3 regions of the Porcincola sp. LCP21S3_C12 genome follow, and region 2 is predicted to be linked to each of the others. Evidence: predicted binding sites of a transcription regulator. Region 2 holds the regulator's gene; each other region holds the start of a gene.

Region 1 (4,290 bases), on a different contig from region 2:
CGCCCTGGTTGCATTCAGTGCATCCTCCATACGGAATTTGGCATCCTTCATCTCTGTCTCGGTAGCCGCTCCGACACGGACAACTGCAACGCCGCCGGCCAGTTTCGCCAGACGCTCCTGAAGCTTTTCCTTGTCAAAGGAAGACTTCGTCTCTGCAATCTGTGCTCTGATCTGGTCTACTCTCTCATGAATCTTGTTCTTGTCGCCTTCTCCATCGACGATGACAGTGTTTTCCTTCGTGACCTTCACACTCTTTGCTCTGCCAAGCATATCGATTGTCGCGCTCTTGAGTTCGATCCCAAGATCATCCGAAATAACTGTACCGCCTGTCAGGATTGCGATATCCTGCAGCATATCCTTTCTTCTGTCGCCATATCCCGGCGCCTTGACGGCAACGACTGAGAAGGTTCCTCTCAGCTTGTTAAGAATCAAGGTTGTAAGGGCCTCGCCTTCAACATCCTCCGCAATAATGAGCAGCTTTTTGCCAGCCTGCACGATCTGCTCGAGCAGCGGGAGAATATCCTGAACATTGCTGATCTTTTTATCCGTAATCATGATATACGGATCGTCCAGGTTGGCTTCCATCTTCTCGGTATCGGTTGCGAAATAGGAGGAAAGATATCCTCTGTCAAACTCCATTCCTTCAACCAGATCCAGCTCTGTCTGCATGGTCTTGGATTCCTCAACGGTGATGACGCCATCCTTCGAAACCTTTTCCATCGCGTCAGCAACCATCTCGCCAACCTGCTCATCTCCGGAAGAAACAGCAGCGACCTTCGCAATCTGCTCCTTGCCCTTTACCTTCTGGCTCATCTCCTTGATCGCCTTTACGGTCGCATCGGTTGCCTTCTTCATACCCTTCTTCATGACGATCGGGTTCGCCCCTGCAGCCAGGTTCTTCATGCCTTCATGAACCATTGCCTGAGCAAGAACGGTTGCTGTGGTCGTGCCATCACCTGCAACATCGTTCGTCTTGGAAGCAACCTCACGGATCAGCTGAGCACCCATATTCTCAAAGCGATCCTTCAGCTCGATCTCTTTCGCAATCGTGACACCATCATTCGTAATCACCGGGCTGCCGTATTCCTTGTCCAGAACAACGTTTCTACCCTTCGGCCCGAGCGTAACACGAACAGTATCAGCCAGCTTATCAACGCCAACTCTCAGTCCCTCACGGGCGTCATCTCCATATTTCAATTCCTTTGCCATTGTTTTAATCCTCCTTTAATGTCCTTTCAAGCCGCGATCAGTCTATTATTCAACCTTTGCAAGAATATCGGACATCTTGCAGATCACATACTCCTCTTCACCAAGCTTGACCTCGGTACCGGCGTATTTGGAATAGACAACCTTGTCGCCTTCCTTCACCGTCATCGCGATCTCCTTGCCATCGACCTTCCCGTCGCCGACTGCAAGAACGGTTGCCTCCTGCGGCTTCTCCTGACTCTTAGCTGCCAGAATGATTCCAGATTTTGTAGTCTCCTCAGCTTCAAGCTGCTTCAGGACAACTTTGTCACCCAACGGATAGAGTTTCATAACCTATACCTCCTGACACATTCTTTTGTTTCCATTACTTCGATATCATTTTTGCTAGCACTCACTATATTCGAGTGCTAAACCACATTGCCTATAATAACAAAATCAGCGAAGATTGCAAGTATCCTTATTTTTGATATTTCAGCGTATATTGCATATATTCTCTATTATTCTCAAATATTCTCTAATTATCTTCATTCTAAATTACACATAGAAAAACTCCGGAGAGCCCCTGCATTCTGCAGGTCTCTCCGGAGTCCGTCTGCTGCTCTTTTCAGTTTTACAGTTTCTTCGTTTTCTTGATCTCCTTGAGCTGATCATACACGGCATCGTTCAGTACCTTGATATAGGTTCCCTTCATGCCGGAAGACTTTGACTCAATAACGCCTGCACTCTCAAACTTCCGGAGCGCATTCACGATGACAGAGCGCGTAATGCCGACTCTGTCTGCAATCTTGGACGCAACCAGCACTCCTTCTGAGCCTCCCAGCTCATCAAAAATATGTACGATCGCCTCCAGCTCTGAATAGCTCAGCGTATTGATTGCAGACTTGACAATCTGTACCTTCCTGTTTTCCTCTGCGCTTTCCTCATTCAAAGAGCGCATCATCTCCAGACCGACAACGGTTGTCCCATATTCCGCAAGGATGATATCATCAATCTCAAATGGCTTGTCGATCCGGTACATGAAAACAGTTCCAAGGCGTTCTCCCGCAATCTCAATCGGGTTGACAATTGCCTGGAACTTGTGAAGATTCTCTCCTGTAAAGCCCAGCGTCTCAAGATTCACATTCTCCTGCGTCGAGAGAATGTTCAGGAAGCGCTCATTCAGCATCTCGTCTATGAAATCCCCAATATGATCAACAATCAACTGGTTCAATTCCTCGATATGATCCGAGAGCCCGACCCCCAGAACCTTTCCCTTACGACTGATGACAAGGACATTCGATTCCAGAATGTCCGTCAGCACCGCGCAGATATCATTGAAGACAACCTTGCTTGAGCTGTTGTTATGAAGCAGCTGTCCGATCTTTCTTGTTTTATCTAGTAACTCAACACTCATGATTTCCCTCCTGAACGGAAAGCGCTGCTTCCGTGCACATCGTCTTGTCGAAGAGATTTTAACAGACAATTCTAATAATTACAATAGATTATCTGGTTTTTCAAATAATAATTATTTGTTGTCTTTATCTTCTGTCTTCTTTGGAAGAATATACCCACATGTCTGGTTGGAGCAGAGCAGACGGTTTCCCTTCTCGACCATATAGCTGCCACACTCCGGACACTTAATTGTTGAAGGCTTGTTCCAGGAGATAAAATCACACTCTGGGTTCGAACAGCCATAGAATATTCTGCCCTTCTTTGAGCGTCTGATGACCACATCCTGTCCACACTTCGGACAGGGGACCCCTGCTTTCTCAAAATAAGGCTTTGTATTCCTGCACTCTGGAAACCCTGGGCATGCCAGGAACTTTCCATGCGGCCCGTATTTCACAACCATGTGCCGGCCGCACTTGTCGCAGATGACATCCGACACCTCATCGGCAACTTTCACCTTCGACAAGGTTTCCTCGGCATGTTGAACCTCCTTGTCGAGATCCGGGTAGAAATTACGCAGAATTGTTTTCCAGTCTGTTCTCCCCTCCGCGACAGAGTCAAGCATGGATTCCATGTAGGCTGTAAACTGGACATTATCAATCTCCGGAAAAGACTTCCTGAGAATGTCATCAACTGCCGTTCCGAGCTCTGTAATATAAAGGTTTCTTTTCTCCTTTGTCACATAATGTCTCGCAAGGAGCGTTGTGATGGTTGGGGCATATGTGGACGGTCGCCCAATCCCAAGTTCCTCCAGGGCATGAACCAGAGAAGCTTCTGTGTAGTGCGCAGGTGGCTGTGTGAAATGCTGCTCCCCCTTCATCCCTGACAGCTCCAGCTGTTCTCCCTCTGATAGCTTTTCAGTCAGAACGGGCTGTCCCTTCTTCTCTTCTTCTGTCTCTGTATAGACAGACAAATAGCCCTCCGACAGGATCCGGCTGGAACTCGTCGTAAAGATATAGCGGCAGAAGCCACTGCCCTGCGGCTCTTCTTCATTCTCTCCAGCGTGCTTCTGTGCACCGCTCCTCATAACGTCACTTTCCGCCACTTCATCTGAAGCAATCCGGATCTGAAGCGTCTCATATTTTGCCGGCGCCATACGGCTTCCTACAAACCGTTTCCAGATCAGCTGATACAGACGGAACTGATCCCTTGTCAGCGCTTCTTTCACTTCAGACGGCGTCCTGCTGATGTCGGAGGGACGGATGGCTTCATGAGCATCCTGAATATGTACGCCATTATTGGAAGGCTCCTGCACCTTTCCTGCCACATTCTTCTGTCCTGCTGCCTCTTCCTTCGAATGGCTGACGCGGTTTCTTAGTTCTTCAGACAAAAATGTTTCTCCATAATGACTGGAGATATAAACCGCCGCAGCGTCGTTGGCCTCCTCAGAGATACGGGTCGAATCCGTTCTCAGATACGTAATCAGGCCGACCGTTCCAGAACCGGCAAGATCAACGCCCTCATAAAGCTGCTGCGCAAGGCGCATCGTCTTCTGAGTTGGAAAGTTTAAAGATTTTGCGGCCTCCTGCTGAAGTGTACTGGTTGTAAATGGAAGCGGCGCCTTTCTGGTACGCTCTCCCTTTTTAATGGCACTGACACAGAATGAAGAACCAGACAGTGTCTCTCTGATTGCGGCGGTCTGCTCCCCGCTTGCGA
Region 2 (4,290 bases):
TCAGTCTCTGCATCGCCATCTTATCGCCGGAGAGGTCAATGCCTTCCTTTGCCTTGAAATCCTTCAGCATGTAGTCGACGATTCTCTTATCGAAATCATCGCCGCCCAGATGGTTGTTGCCGTTGGTTGCCAGAACCTCGATGACACCGTCACCGATCTCGATGACAGACACATCGAAGGTGCCGCCGCCGAGGTCATACACCATGATCTTCTGCTCTTTCTCGTTGTCAAGGCCATATGCCAGTGCGGCTGCAGTCGGCTCGTTGATAATCCGCTTGACATCAAGGCCTGCGATCTTTCCGGCATCCTTTGTTGCCTGTCTCTGTGCATCGTTGAAGTATGCAGGGCAGGTAATGACAGCCTCTGTCACCTTCTCGCCCAGGTATCCCTCCGCATCTGCCTTCAGCTTCTGAAGAATCATCGCGGAAATCTCCTGCGGAGAATACTTCTTATCGTCAATTGTAACTCTGTAATCGGAGCCCATGTGTCTCTTGATCGAAGACACGGTTCTGTCAGAGTTCGTCACAGCCTGGCGCTTAGCCGGCTCGCCGACCAGACGGTCGCCGTTCTTTGTAAATGCAACGATGGACGGCGTTGTGCGCTCTCCTTCGCTGTTTGCGATGACAGTCGGCTTGCCGCCTTCCATGACTGCCACGCAGCTGTTTGTTGTACCAAGGTCAATTCCTATAATCTTTCCCATAATGAAACCTCCTGGTGTTCTGCTGTTCGGTCTTGCTGTCCTTCTGCCGCCTCTTCCTCTCCGGAGATCCGCGGCACATGTCTGTAGTTCCGATATTGTCAACAGGATTGCGGAAGAATAACGCTTCCGTCCCGGTTTTTGTAATTAGAAAACAAAGATCAGTTGGCAACCTTCACCATGCTGTGCCGGATGACCACATCGTTCAGCATGTAGCCTCTCTGGAACTCCTGCACGATGATGTTCTCACCGGCTGACTCATCCTCACAATGCATGACCGCATTGTGGAAGTTCGGATCAAATGGTTTTCCGACCGCCTCAATCGGCCTGACGCCCAGTTCCTCGAGTGCCTTAGTCAGCTGCCTGTAAATCTTCTGCATGCCCTGGCGGAACGGATCCTCGCTCTCTTCCTTCATGTCTCCAAGGCCTCTCTCGAAGCTGTCCACAACCGGAAGAATCTGCTCGATCACATCTCGCTTCCCCATGTCGAACATCGTCGCCTTCTCGCGGTCTGTCCGCTTCCGGAAGTTATCGAATTCCGCCATCTGGCGCCTGACCTGATCGGTCAGCTCCTCGATCTTCTGATCTCTCTGGTCCTTCTCTTTCCTTCCTTTGAAACCGAAGAACCCTTTTCCCCCACCTGTGCCGCTTTCAGAGGGAGAATCCTCTCCGGCATCAGATGCGTCCGCGGGCTTGTCCGCCTCCGCATCCGGGTTACGGTTCTGATCGGTCTTTGCAGCGTCTTCCTGTCCGTCGGGACCTTCCGCCGCATGTTCTTTCTCCGGGTTCTGATCCGGCCTTCTGCTCTCTTCCTGCTTCTTTTCTTTCACATCCGGCTCTTCGCCATGTATCTCAATCCGGACGCCCCTGTCTTCTCCTCCAGGGCTGTTTTCCTGTCTTTCCTTCTCTGTCATCTTATCGCCTCCGCATTGCTTCTGCTATTCATCCTGCTCCGGGCCCCCGTCATCGGTTTTTGACCCGGGAGAAAGCCCATTCTCATCTGCGGGGCTTTCCTTCCTGCCATACGTCTCATCCAGCTGCGCCGTCACACTCTTCAGGATCCCGACCACCTTATCGTAATCCATCCGCTTAGGGCCTACAATGCCGATCTTTCCGAAGACACCGTCTCCCAGATCGTAGCTGGCTGTGACCACGCTGCAATCCTCCATATTCTCGTTCTTCAGCTCCCGGCCAATCGAGATCTGGATGCCATGCTCCTGCTCATCACAGCCATTCTGGCTGAGCAGTGACAGAAGCGGCTTTTTTTCCTCAAACGCCTCAATCAGGCCGCTCGCCTTGTCCGTATCAGAGGAAAGCTCCGGATATTTGAAAATATTCGTCGCGCCGGAGGTGTAAACCTCCAGATCCTCCTCCTTTGAGATCGCGTCCGCAACCGCATCGAGCACTTCCGAGATCAGGTTTGAATGAATACCGGCCTCCGCTTTCAGCTTCTGGATTGTATCCAGATTAATCTGCTCGATCGTCAGCCCGTTCAGCCTGCTGTTCAGCTGAATATTGAGCTGCAGCACTTCATCATGCGTGAGACCATGCTGGATATGGATCACACGGTTCTTCACCACATTGCCTTCTGTCACCACCGTTGCCAGGATCTGTCCCTCATCTATGATCGAGAGCTGAATGAACTTCAGCCTGGTTCTGTGATACTGCGGGCTGGTGATCATCGTGGCATAATTGGTATTCACCGCCAGATAGCGAACAAGCTGCTTCAGAAGCATCTCCAGCTTATCCTGCCTCTGGATCATCATGTTCTTCATCTGAGAGACTTCCGCCTCCTTCTCGTCCATCAGCCGGTCTACATAAAGCCGGTATCCGGCATCCGAAGGAATACGTCCGGACGATGTATGAGGCTGAATGATCAGGCCCATATCTTCCAGATCGGACATCTCATTGCGGATCGTGGCGGAACTGAGATTCAGATCCGGAAACTTTGAGATGGTTCTCGATCCAACCGGCTCGCCTGTCTCCAGATAGGTCTTGATGATCGCTTTCAAAATGGTCCACTTTCTGTCATCAAGCTGCATCTGAATCCTCCTTTCCTTTTCTTGTTAGCACTCGTTGTTGTGGAGTGCTAACATCCATGGCACTATAATAGTTCTGCCGGATACCTTTGTCAATACCTTTCAAAAAACTTTTTGAACTGTGATAAAATGACCTTATTGTGCGCCTTCCGGCTTCCTGCGCAGCCCGAATGTGCCTGGCCGAAGCGCGATTGAATCTGAATTATAGAAGGAGCTTTGAATCATGAAGAGACGACTTCTGATCCTGCTGCTGAGCGCAGCCGCCGCCCTTACAGCCCTTGTTCTTCTGGCTTTCTATATGAAGAAGGCGACCGACGAGTTTGACAGCCGCCACCCCCGTCTCAATAACCCGCTCGAGTCAGATGTCCCGGAGACCATTCAGCAAAATACAGACTCCGCGTTCTCCGAAAGCCCGCGCCCGTCCGCATCCTCCGGCGCTTCCAGTGAAACGTCCGGTATGAACGCTGCACAGGAAGCCGGAATCAACCTCCAGGAAGGATCTGGCAAAGCTGCAGAAACAGAGACAGAGATGCCAGAACAGGAAAGAACTCTGCCCGCCCATAAAATCATATTCGTGGGAGATTCCAGAACCATTGGCATGCAGAATGCGCTGAAAAAGTATCTGCCGGATGACGACTGTGTGTTCGTCGGGAAGGTTGGAGAAGGCTGCAGCTGGTTTTTGTCTGAGGGAAAGAGCCTGATGGCGGACGCAATCAGCCAGAATCCGGATGCGCCGGTCGTCCTGAACTTCGGCGTCAATGATCCGGACCAGATTGACGAGTATCTCTCCGCCTACAGGGATATGGTGGCGGAATATCCTGACACAACCTTCTGGTTTTTATCCGTCAACCCCGTGCAGCGTGCCAGGATGATTGAGTATGGCGCAAGCGAGGACGCGCTCGATCTGGTGACAAACACGAACATCACAAAGCTGAACCTGGCGATCCAGCAGGCCTTTCCGGACCACTACCTCGACTCCTCCACCATTCTGAAGCTTGAAGGGTTCCGGACAGTCGACGGCCTGCACTTTACAGGTCAGACCTACCTTCGGATCCACCGGTTCGTTGTCGACGAGCTGTTCGGCTCATAACCCGTATACAGCCCGGAAACCGGGATTAAAAATAGAAAGCGGCGGCCTGATACAGGCACTGGCAGGCTGCCAGGCTGAAGGCAGCCCGATCAACACAAAAAAAGAAGACTGAGTGCCCATGCACCCGGTCTTCTTTTTCGTTTCAGCGTTTCAGCTCTGATCATCCAGTTTCAGTACATTGAGGAACGCCTTCTGCGGAATCTCGACCGATCCGATCTGGCGCATTTTCTTCTTTCCTTCCTTCTGCTTTTCGAGCAGCTTCTTCTTTCTGGAGATATCGCCTCCATAGCACTTTGCCAGGACATCCTTCCGAAGAGCCCTGACGGTCTCACGGGCGATCACACGTCCATTCACCGCAGCCTGGATCGGAATATCGAACAGCTGTCTCGGTATTTCATTCTTCAGCTTCTCACACATCCGGCGCCCTCTGTCATATGCGTTGTCCTCAAATACAATGAAAGAAA
Region 3 (4,290 bases), on a different contig from region 2:
AGGGCCATCTGATGAGCAGATGACGGAAAACAGGACAACCAGGAAAGGAACGGAGACGAAAATGCTGAAAATACTTGTGACGAATGATGATGGGATCGACGCTCCGGGCATTGTGAAACTGGCGGCCTGTGCGGCAAAACTGGGGACAGTGACGGTGGTAGCACCGAAAAACCAGTGTTCAGGGATGTCGCACCATATTACATTGAACCGGCCGATGGAACTGAAGGAGAGGCCGGATTTTCCCGTGAAGGGGGTGAAGGCTTACAGTCTTGACGGAACGCCGGCGGACTGCGTCAGGTCGGTTGTCCATGGGATGCTGGATCCGGACGCCGGGGAGAAGGGTGCCGGAACGGAGGCGTATTTTAAACAGAATCCGTATTTCCCCGATATTGTGTTTTCCGGGATCAATGCGGGCGCCAATGCAGGCTATGATATCGTTTATTCAGGAACGGTCGGAGCGGCGATGGAAGCAGTACTCTATGGAATCCCGGCTGTCTGTTTTTCCCAGGAACAGGCGGGATGTGATGAGGCTGCAGACCGGTATCTGGACCAGATCGCCGGAGAACTGATTCACAGACAGCTCCCTGCTGGCCAGATCTGGAATGTCAATTTCCCAAGAGTGGGTCTGAACGAGCTGAAGGGAATCCTGTATGACCGTGTGCCGGATCACTGGTGTATGTACCACGACTATTATATCGAGCATGATGGATACGTGACCGTAACGGATGTAAAACGGACATCAGGAGCGATCGGGACCGATATCGGAGCCATTCTCGCAGGATACATCTCAATCGGAGTTATATCCAATCCAGTCGTATAAGGGGGATACCCGCAGACGGGGCTGCGTGCGAAAGCGGAAAACGGCAGCTTTCCGGATGATTCGAAACTGTGATTTGTTTGTGTACAGATTCCAATAGAAGTTGGAAGGTGCTACAATGAATCTGACAGCTGACGATTTTCGGTGATCATCATGGAGAGCTGATCCGGATACATACGTGATGACGTTCATATCCGGGAATTAGGAAGCATGCAGGATAGAGTGACAGGGAGGAGGTCTCGATATGTCATTGCTGGATGATCTGGGCGGAAAGCTCAATAAACTGACCGGAAAGCTGAAGGACGCGGATCTGGGGGACAAGATCAGTGAGGTTGGAAATAATGTCGCGGATGCTTTGAGCATGGGTGCAAGGACTGCTTATGGCAGGGCAAAGAATGCTGCCGAGGTCGGCGGCCTGAAACTCAAGCTGGCAGACGCAAGAAAGGAAGAGGCCGCTGCGTTTGAAAAGTTCGGACGCAGATATATGGAGCTTCACAGAGAGGACGCCGATCCGGATCTTCTTGATGAGATTGAGTCAATCAAGGCGGCCGGAAGGAAGGTCGAGTCAATTCAAAGGTCCATCGAGGAATCAAAAGCCGCGCAGGCAGCTGCTGAGGCTGAGATGAAGGAAAAGGCTGAGGAACAGAAGACTGCCGCAGCGGAAGAAGACGCGGGTGATGAGTTTTCCGGGACGGTGACGGAGGAGGAGACTCCCGCAGAGCACACAGAAGAAGAGACCGCAGCGGAAGAAAAGAGCCCGTCGGAGCCTGAGAAGGCAGTCGATAACCAGACGGACGGGCAGAACTAAAAAACAGGATGAATCGTCTGTGACGGCAAGGTCAGGAATCCTTTCGAGCGGATTCCTGACCCTTTTTTGTGCAGGCCGGAATGCCGGGCAGATACAAATTGCTAGCACTCACCAAAAATGAGTGCTAAATTTTCCTTGACTTTTGCCTCATGCAGAACTAGAATCTCTGCATATAAGGTCAGGTATGACCGCTTTCCAATTCATGAAATGCAGGAGGCGAAATCAATATGGAAACCAGAACGGGTAATGTTTCAATCAACAGCGAGAACATGCTGCCGATTATCAAGAAGTGGCTGTACAGTGACAAGGACATCTTCGTCCGGGAGGTTATATCGAACGGCTGTGATGCCATATCCAAGCTGCACAAGCTGGAGATGATGGGAGAATATCAGTATCCGGACAAGTTCAAAGATTCGATCCGGATTCTTGTCAATCCAGATAAGAAGACCGTGAAGTTCATCGATACCGGTCTTGGTATGACGGCAGAGGAAGTGGAGAAGTACATCACTCAGATTGCATTTTCCGGCGCGACGGCGTTCTTCGAAAAGTACAAGGATAAGGCAAACAAGGATGACATCATCGGCCATTTCGGACTGGGCTTTTATTCTGTGTTCATGGTGTCCGATATGGTCACGATCGATACGCTGAGCTACCAGAAGGATGCAAAGCCGGTTCACTGGGAGTGCGATGGCGGGGACACCTACACGATCGGCGATGGGGACTACAGCCAGGTCGGTACCTGCGTGACGCTTCATCTGAATGAGGACAATCTTGAATTTGCGAATGAATACCGCATGCGCGAGGTGCTGGAGCGGTACTGCAGCTTCATGCCGGTTGAGATCTTCCTGAGCAAGGAGGGTGCTCCGCAGGAGTACGAGGAAGTAAAGCCGGACGAGGTGAAGGAGGACGACGTTGTCGTCGGGCCGGTTCATCATGACGCGGTGACACGTGAGGAGGATGACGGAAAAGGCGGCAAGAAGACGGTCGAGGTCGAGCCTGCGAAGGACATGGTCAAGATCAACAAGCGCCCGGTCTCCATCTCTGACATTCACCCGCTCTGGCAGAAGACTCCAAGTCAGTGCACCGATGACGAGTATAAGGATTTCTACCGCAAGGTGTTCAATGATTACCGTGAGCCCTTGTTCTGGATCCACCTGAACATGGATTATCCGTTCAACATGAAGGGAATCCTGTACTTCCCGAAGATCAACACTGAGTACGAGTCGATCGAGGGAACCATCAAGCTTTACAGCAATCAGGTCTTTGTCGCAGACAACGTCAAGGAGATCGTACCGGAATATATGGTTGCGCTCAAGGGTGTTGTGGACTGCCCGGACTTCCCGCTGAATGTATCCCGTTCCGCACTTCAGAATGACGGTTTCGTGAAGAAGATGTCCGACTACATCGCCAAGAAAGTTGCGGACAAGCTCGTCGGCATGTGCAAGACAAAGCGCGAGGACTTTGAGAAATACTGGGATGACATCAATCCGTTCCTGAAGTATGGCTGCCTGAAGGACGAGAAGTTTGACGAGCACATCAAGGATTATATGCTCTTCAAGGACATCAACGGGAAGTATTTCACACTGAAGGAATATCTGGAGCATGTTGCGCCGAAGAAAGCGGAGGAGGCTGCTGAGGATCAGTCAGAGGCATCTGGAAAAGCGGCGGAGGGAACGGTCGAGGGAGCCGGAACATCTGCAAAGACAGCGGAATCAAAGAAGGCCGATGATACGGTCGATTTCACAGAAAATCCGGAGGACCTGAAGAAGGAAGCTGACAGCCAGAGCGATGAGGAGAAGGCTGACCGGGCGGCAGAAGGCAGGACAGAGGAACACAAGTCCGGCGACGAGAAAGAAAAGCCTGAGAAGACGGTCATTTATTACGTCACAGACGAGGTTCAGCAGGGACAGTACATCCGGCTGTTCAAGGAACAGAATCTGGATGCAGTTGTCATGAAGATGAACATCGATACGCCGTACATTTCCAAACTGGAGTCTCAGAATGAAAATCTTTCCTTCCGCCGCATCGATGCCGATGTCACCGGCTCTCTGAAAGAAGAAGGTGACGCCGACAGCCTGAAAAAGGAGACCGAGGAGCTTCAGAAACTGTTCAAGGAGGCTCTGAAGAAGGAGAAGCTGACGGTCAGGGTGGAGAAGCTGAAGGATGAGAATATATCCTCCGTCCTGACGCTCTCCGAGGAAGGCCGCCGCATGCAGGATATGATGAAGATGTACAGTGCCGGCTCCGGCAGCATGGATACGGATATGTTTGCCCCGGATGAGACCCTGACGCTGAACGAAAACAATAAAATTGTGAAGTATTTGCTGGCTCATCAGGACGGAGCGCACACCGGCCTGTTTGCAAAGCAGCTGTATGATCTGGCAGCGATCGCAAATGGCCCTCTGAAGCCGGATGAGATGGCGGACTTTATCAGGAGATCCAACGAGATGATGCTGCTTGTGGCAGAAGCGTAACGGCCTGAGAGTGGGACTGGATACCATCTGCCGGCGGAGGACAGGCCCCCGCCGGCAGATGGCGGCGAATGGAGATGATGATACAGGACTTTGTCACTGAGGTTCTGCAGCGATGTTCCTTGCGGCAAAGAAGCGGAGCATCATGTCATCCCAGATCTGGTCCAGAGATTTGTCGAGTGTAAAGGGCTTCA

What was found. The regulator HrcA, encoded in region 2, represses chaperone genes, less so after heat shock. The targets are predictions, from matches to a motif close to TGTTAGCACTCNNNNNNNNNGAGTGCTAACA.
Region 1: ACTQ1N_RS09590 (co-chaperone GroES) is a predicted target of HrcA. The motif match lies at 1,589-1,619, and genes of this name have one in related genera.
Region 3: htpG (molecular chaperone HtpG) is a predicted target of HrcA. The motif match lies at 1,725-1,755, and genes of this name have one in related genera.

The regions. Positions count from the first base shown of each region.
Region 1 covers NZ_JBQKGW010000017.1:19,011-23,300, reverse strand. Annotated here, with positions in the region: gene groL (chaperonin GroEL) at 1-1,209, opposite strand, end outside; gene ACTQ1N_RS09590 (co-chaperone GroES) at 1,255-1,536, opposite strand; gene codY (GTP-sensing pleiotropic transcriptional regulator CodY) at 1,817-2,599, opposite strand; gene topA (type I DNA topoisomerase) at 2,711-4,290, opposite strand, start outside.
Region 2 covers NZ_JBQKGW010000001.1:282,155-286,444, forward strand. Annotated here, with positions in the region: gene dnaK (molecular chaperone DnaK) at 1-700, opposite strand, end outside; gene grpE (nucleotide exchange factor GrpE) at 859-1,611, opposite strand; gene hrcA (heat-inducible transcriptional repressor HrcA) at 1,636-2,739, opposite strand; gene ACTQ1N_RS01110 (SGNH/GDSL hydrolase family protein) at 2,960-3,826, shown strand; gene lepA (translation elongation factor 4) at 3,977-4,290, opposite strand, start outside.
Region 3 covers NZ_JBQKGW010000007.1:93,159-97,448, forward strand. Annotated here, with positions in the region: gene surE (5'/3'-nucleotidase SurE) at 1-820, shown strand, start outside; gene ACTQ1N_RS05685 (hypothetical protein) at 1,062-1,625, shown strand; gene htpG (molecular chaperone HtpG) at 1,853-4,099, shown strand; gene ACTQ1N_RS05695 (DUF5721 family protein) at 4,193-4,290, opposite strand, start outside.